3 regions of the Halomonas sp. NCCP-2165 genome follow, and region 1 is predicted to be linked to each of the others. Evidence: predicted binding sites of a transcription regulator. Region 1 holds the regulator's gene; each other region holds the start of a gene.
The links. Region 1 encodes sigma-54, which starts transcription at its own class of promoters, with help from an activator protein. Its sites were predicted from a motif close to TGGCACNNNNNTTGCTNT; they were not measured.
Positions count from the first base shown of each region.

Region 1 (2,249 bases):
AGACTTCCTGGCTATCGAGGCTGGGGGTGTTCTGAGCGATAAAGGTGCTGAAGAATTCCAGCACCCGTTTCTTGCTCCCCCCGGGGACATCGAACAGCGCCCGCTCGGGGGGAAGGATGGATTGCAGAGTCATGGAGGGTTAGCGGGCACCGGCGCCCTGGGCGCGGGCCTGAGCCTTTTCCTTGTGTTTCACCAGTTGGCGGTCGAGCTTGTCGGCGAGCGCATCGATAGCGGCATACATGTCGCCATCCTGGGCTTCGGCGTGCAGATCGGCACCGGCAGCGTGGAGTACGCAAGCGGCTTGCTGGCGTTCTTTCTCGACGGACAGGGTGAACTGTGCCGTGGTGATATTGTCGTAATGCCGCTCCAGTCGTGCGAGCTTCTCGTTCACATAGTCACGCAGTGCATCGGTCAATTCGACGTGATGGCCGGTGATATTGACTTGCATGGCACGCTCCTCTTCCTGCGGGTGTCATCTCGATTGTAACCCTTTTTTCGCCCCTGCAAACCCCTTGGCGTCGGGGATTTCCAACGCAAGCCTTATCGGATTTTTATCCCATTGAGATCAATGGGATAAATGGTTTTTCCGAGAATCGACGAAGGCGTTGCCGGTCAGGAGAGACGCTTGCGCTCGCTGGAGGGGGGGATGCCCATGGCCTCGCGATACTTGGCCACGGTGCGCCGCGCCACCTGAATGCCATCCTCGGCGAGCAGGCTCACCAGCTTGCTGTCGGAGAGTGGCTTGCGCGGCGGCTCCTCGCCAATCAGCTTCTTGAGCCGGGCGCGAATGGCGGTGCTGGAGTGGGCGTCGCCCTCGCCGCCCCCCACCTGGCTGGAGAAGAAGTACTTGAGCTCGAAGACCCCGCGGGGGGTGTGGATGTACTTCTGGGTGGTGACCCGGGAGATGGTCGATTCATGCATCTCCACCGTCTGGGCGATATCCGCGAGCACCAGGGGCTTCATGGCCTCTTCGCCTCGCTCGAGGAAGTCGAGCTGGCGGGTCATGATCTCCTGGCCCACCCGCAGCAGGGTGTCATTGCGGCTGGAGAGGCTCTTGAGCAGCCAGCGTGCCTCCTGCAGGTGCTGCTTCATGAAGGTGTTGTCGTCGCTCTTGTCGGCGCGGCGGATCAGCGCCGCATAGTCGGGCTGGATGCGCATCCGCGGCAGCGCCTCGGGATTGAGCTCGATCCGCCAGCCATCGCGGTCATGGCGGGCGATCAGGTCGGGGATTACATAGTCGCTGCCGCCCTCGGCATAGGCCTGGCCGGGGCGCGGGTCGAGGCTCCGGACCAGCTGGATCAGCGTATCCAGCTGGTCGTCCTCGAGGCGCAGGCGGCGCTTGAGCAGCTTGCGATCGTCCCCCGCCAGGGCCTCGAGGAACTGGCGCACCAGGCGCTTGGCCTGGGGCAGCAGGGGGGTGTCGTCGGGGAGGGCGCCGAGTTGCAGCAGCAGGCACTCGCGCAGGTCGCGGGCGAAGACCCCGGTGGGCTCGAACTGCTGCAGGCGCATCAGCAGCGCCTCCACGTCGCCGACCTTGAGGCCGGCGAGGTCCTGCTGGCGCAGCCCCTCGGTGATCTCCTCCAGGGGCAGGGTCAGGTAGCCGTTGGCATCCACGGCATCGATCAGGCTCTCGGCGATGGCCCGCTCACGGGGCGCGGTCAGGTCGGTCATGGCCAGCTGCCAGGTCAGGTGATCGCGCAGGCTGGGAACATCGGCATTGCGCTCGAAGTCCGGCGCCTCGCCGCCACCGCTGGGGGCCATGTCCTGATAGGTGTCGGACCAGTCGCTGTCCACCGCCAGTTGCTCGGGAATCGCCTCGGACCAGTCGTCCTCCTTGGGCGCCTCCACCGCCAGTTCGCCGTAGGCCTCGTCCAGTTCCAGCATGGGATTGGACTCCAGGGCCTGCTGGATCTCCTGGCGCAGGTCGAGGGTGGAGAGCTGCAGCAGGGCGATGGCTTGCTGCAGTTGTGGGGTCATGGTCAGCTGTGTGCCGACCCTGAGCTGCAACGAGGGTTTCATTGCCATGGTGAGCTAGGGTTCCGCGACAAAGGTGGGAGACACGGTAGCCCGCCGCCGGTGCCTGTGCAAGCCCATTGGGCATGACTTCGTAGCAAGTTATATGCCAGCCGCAATGAATATGCCAAATCGATCTCGTGGCTAAGACTTTCAGCGAATTGGCAGCGGCGATTCCCCGTGGTTTCGCAGGCTTTGTCTGAAAAGTCGGCGAGCGAAGGTCAGACAAGGCAAAA
Region 1 is NZ_BRCY01000004.1:48,407-50,655, forward strand. It holds gene ptsN (PTS IIA-like nitrogen regulatory protein PtsN) at 1-133, opposite strand, end outside; gene hpf (ribosome hibernation-promoting factor, HPF/YfiA family) at 140-448, opposite strand; gene NFU04_RS03090 (RNA polymerase factor sigma-54) at 613-2,025, opposite strand.

Region 2 (2,249 bases), on a different contig from region 1:
CGGCAGACGACTGGCCAGCAGGGTCTTGCCGCTGCCCGGCGGCCCCACGAAGAGCAGGTTGTGGCCACCGGCGGCGGCCACCTCCAGGGCGCGACGGGCCTGGGGCTGGCCGCGCACCTCGGCCAGGTCGGCGACCTCGAGACACGCCGGCTCGGGCTGGCTGGGGGGCTGGGGCGTCAGCGGCTCGCGCCCCCAGAGGTGCGCCGCCACTTCCAGCAGATGCGCTGCCGGCAGGACTTCCAGGCCCTGCACCAGGGCCGCCTCGGCGGCATTCTCCCGGGGCAGGATCAGCCGCCGCCCGGCGCGCTTGGCCGCCAGGGCCGCCGGCAGCACCCCGCCCACCGGACAGAGGCGACCATCCAGGGCCAGTTCTCCCAGGCTCTCCAGGTCGGCCAGGGCGTCGGCGGGCAGCTGGCCGGAGGCGGCGAGGATGCCCAGGGCGATGGGCAGGTCGAAGCGCCCGCCCTCCTTGGGCAGATCGGCGGGGGCCAGGTTGAGGGTAATGCGGCGGGTGGTGGGAAACTCGAAGTTGGCATTGAGCAGGGCGCTACGCACCCGCTCGCGGCTCTCGCGAACGGCGGTCTCCGGCAATCCCACCAGGGTAATGCCGGGCAGGCCATTGGCCAGATGCACCTCCACCCGCACCTCCGGGGCCTCCAGCCCCAGGGCGGCACGGGTGGTAACGATGGCCAGCGTCATGACTCGTCCCTGAGTAGTCGAGAATTCCTTAACCCTAGCTCAGGGACGCCAGGACGACACTCAGGCCCGGGGTGGCGTCTCGTCCTGCGTCTCGCCACCGCCGGCGTCTTCCGCCGCCGGCGAGGGTGAGGCATCCCGCGCCTCCGCCTCCAGCCGCGCCTGGAGCAGGCGCTCCAGTTCGGCCACCTGCCCCTCCAGGGCCTCGACCCGGGAGCGGGTGCGCTGCAGCACCTCCATCAGGATGTCGAAATCTTCCCGGGAGACCAGCTCCAGGCGATCGAAGGCGCCCTTGACCACCTGCTGCACGCTGCGTTGCAGCTCCTCCGGGGCCTGGGAGGCCCCCTGCAGGCGCTCGCCCAGTTGCTGGGCGAGACGCCCGATTCGCTCGTTGTTGATCATCGCCGATCGACTCCTGAAAAAAACGCCATGAACTGCCCTACAGGATACGCAAGCCACGGCCATCACGCATGCGCCGCGAGGATGCACCACCCCGGACGGCGAGCACCAGCCTGGTGCATCCCGGCGCGCCATTATCGTCCCCCCGGCGCCACAAGAGCCAGACAGGCGACTGCTTTACAAGGAAAAAACCTACAGTTGGCATGCTTTACGCACTAGCTAAGGCAGGCAGTCGCCTGCTGCACGCCAATGACAACTTCGCTGTAGGGAGACCGGGATGAAACTCATCACCGCCATCATCAAGCCCTTCAAGCTCGACGACGTCCGCGAGGCCCTGGCCGACAACGGCGTTCAGGGCATCACCGTCACCGAGGTCAAGGGCTTCGGCCGCCAGAAGGGCCATACCGAGCTGTACCGCGGCGCCGAATATGTCGTCGACTTCCTGCCCAAGGTCAAGGTCGAGGTGGCCGTCGACGATGCCCGCGTCGAGACGGTGCTGGACGCCATCCGTGGCGCCGCCAACAGCGGCAAGATCGGTGACGGCAAGCTGTTCGTCACCAGCCTGGAGGACGTGATCCGTATTCGCACCGGTGAGCGTGGCGCCGACGCCGTCTGAGTTCGCCCCTCTTTCCCCTTCCAGCCAGCCCGACTGGCTCAGGAGTTACGACCATGACCGATCTAGTAGAGCTGAGTTACGCGCTCGACACCTTCTATTTCCTGATCTGCGGCGTCCTGGTGATGTGGATGGCCGCCGGCTTCTCCATGCTCGAGGCGGGCCTGGTGCGCTCCAAGAACACCGCCGAGATCCTGACCAAGAACATCGCGCTGTTCGCCATCGCCTGCACCATGTACCTGCTGGTGGGCTACACCCTGATGTACTCCAGCAGCGAGGGCGGCGTGCTGCCCAGCCTCGGCTTCCTGCTGGGCGGCGAGAACAGCGCGGACGCGGTGCTGGCCGGTGGCGATGACGCCCCCTACTACTCCCTGCGTGCCGACTACTTCTTCCAGGTGGTGTTCGTGGCCACCGCCATGTCCATCGTCTCCGGGGCCGTGGCCGAGCGCATGAAGCTGTGGGCCTTCCTGGCCTTCGCCGTGGTGATGACCGGCGTCATCTATCCGGTCTCCGGCTACTGGACCTGGGGCGGTGGCTGGCT
Region 2 is NZ_BRCY01000032.1:7,896-10,144, forward strand. It holds gene NFU04_RS14030 (YifB family Mg chelatase-like AAA ATPase) at 1-699, opposite strand, end outside; gene NFU04_RS14035 (accessory factor UbiK family protein) at 760-1,098, opposite strand; gene NFU04_RS14040 (P-II family nitrogen regulator) at 1,373-1,711, shown strand; gene NFU04_RS14045 (ammonium transporter) at 1,765-2,249, shown strand, end outside.
Region 2: a site for sigma-54 is predicted at 1,295-1,312, ahead of NFU04_RS14040 (P-II family nitrogen regulator). Genes of this name have one in related genera too.

Region 3 (2,249 bases), on a different contig from region 1:
TGGTTACCCCATGGCTTGTTTTAGTGAACGGTGTGGGTCACCGGCTGGCGCGCCGTCCCCTGGCGCGCCGGGGGCCGCATGGAGGTGCCATGCGGCCCGGTGGCCGGAATCAGTCGCGACGCATCACGCCGGGCAGTACGCAGAGCATCTCGTAGAGCAGGGTGGCGCCCATCAGGGCGGTGTTGCCGGTCGGGTCATAGGGCGGCGCCACCTCCATCAGGTCGCCGCCCACCACGTTGAGCCCCCAGGCGCCGCGCACGATCTCCAGGCCCTGGGCCGCGGTCAGGCCGGCCATCTCCACGGTGCCGGTGCCCGGGGCCACCGAGGGGTCGAGGCCATCGATATCGAAGCTGATATAGACGGGGCCGTCGCCCATCTGCTCGCGCACCTCGGCCATCAGCGGCTCCAGGGACTTGTGCCAGCACTGCTCGGCGGTGACCACCCGGAAGCCCTGGCGGCGACACCAGTCGAAGTCGTCGGCGGCGTAGCCGGTGCCGCGCAGGCCGATCTGCACCACCCGCTGGCTGTCCAGCAGGCCCTCCTCCTGGGCGCGACGGATCGGCGTGCCGTGGGCGATGGATTCGCCGAACATATGGTCGTTGACGTCGGCGTGGGCATCGATATGGATCAGCCCCACCGGGCCGTGCCGGCGGGCGATGGCGCGCAGGATCGGCAGGGTGAAGGTGTGATCGCCGCCCATGGTCAGGGGCGTGGTGCCGTGGCTCAGCACCTCCTGGTAGAAGGCGTCGATGATGTCCAGGTTCTTCGGCAGGTTGAAGGTGTTGACCGGCACGTCGCCGATATCCGCCACCTGCAGGCTGTCGAAGGGCGCGGCGCGGGTGGCCATGTTATAGGGGCGCAGCATGCGCGACTCGTCGCGGATCTGGCGGGGCCCCAGGCGGGCCCCGGGGCGATTGGAGGTGCCGATATCCAGGGGCACGCCGATAAAGGCCGCATCCAGGCCCCGGGCGTCGGCCTGGGTCGGCAGGCGCATCATGGTGGCCGGGCCGCCGAAGCGGGGCATCTCGTTACCGCCCAGGGGCTGGTTGAACTCGCTCATGGAAACTCCTCGATGGGTCGCACACAGTGGCTTCCCTGGCTCTAATGCATAAAGCGTGCCAGATTTTACGCCCATGATTTCGCGAGGGTTTCCAGCCAAGTGATGCATTTTTACATTGCTGAGACGCGATCGGTGATGCAAAAATGCATGATTGATGCAGTAATGAATCGGAGGGCGGATGAGCGAGATCGATGCCCGGGTGCTGACGACCCTGGTGGAGAATGCCAATGACCATATCTTTATCGTCGACGGCGAGGGGCGGGTGCTGGACGTCAGCCCCGGCGCCGCCGCGGTCTATGGCATGTCCCGGGAGGCGCTGTGCGCCACCACGGTCCAGCGGCTCGAGGCGGAGAGGGTCCTGACGCCGTCGGTGAGCCTCGAGGTGATGCGCAGCGGCCGACCGGCCCAGGTGATGCAGACCACCAGTACCGGGCGTCGGGTGATTGCCCAGGCCTACCCGGTCTTCGTCGGGGAGCGCCTCGAGCGTATTATCAGCCGCTCCATGGACCTCACCGATTTGCAGTGGCTGCAGCAGGAGTACCAGCTGCTGCAGCGCCGCTTCAGCGAGCACCTCAAGCGCAGCGCCGCGGCCTCCCTCGGCGATGACCTGGCGCTGGATGAGTCCCAGGGAGAGCTGCGCATCCGCAGCGAGCTGATGCGCGAGATCGCCCTGCTGCTCAAGCGGGTCGCCCCCACCGATGCCAGCGTGCTGATGCTGGGCGAATCCGGCGTCGGCAAGACCGCCTTCGCCCGCCAGCTGCACCGCTGGAGTCGCCGCCGCGAGGGGCCCTTTGTCGACGTCAATTGCGGGGCCATTCCCGAGAGCCTCTTCGAGTCGGAGATGTTCGGCTATCAGCCGGGGGCCTTCAGAGGCGCCGCCCGCCAGGGCAAGGCGGGACTGATGGAGCAGGCCCAGGGTGGGACCCTCTTCCTCGACGAGATCGGTGAGCTGCCCCTGGCCATGCAGACCAAGCTGCTCAAAGTGATCCAGGACGGCAGCCTGACTCGCCTCGGCGATACCCGGGCGCGGCGCGTCGATTTTCGCCTGGTGGTGGCCACCAACCAGGACCTGGCGCGGCGGGTCGAAGAGGGGCGGTTTCGTCTCGACCTCTACTACCGGCTCAACGTGATTCCGGTGACCCTGCCACCGCTGCGCGAGCGTCCCGAGGACATTCCCGGTCTGGTCGAG
Region 3 is NZ_BRCY01000026.1:3,169-5,417, reverse strand. It holds gene speB (agmatinase) at 110-1,060, opposite strand; gene NFU04_RS12885 (sigma-54 interaction domain-containing protein) at 1,239-2,249, shown strand, end outside.
Region 3: a site for sigma-54 is predicted at 1,104-1,121, ahead of speB (agmatinase). Genes of this name have one in related genera too.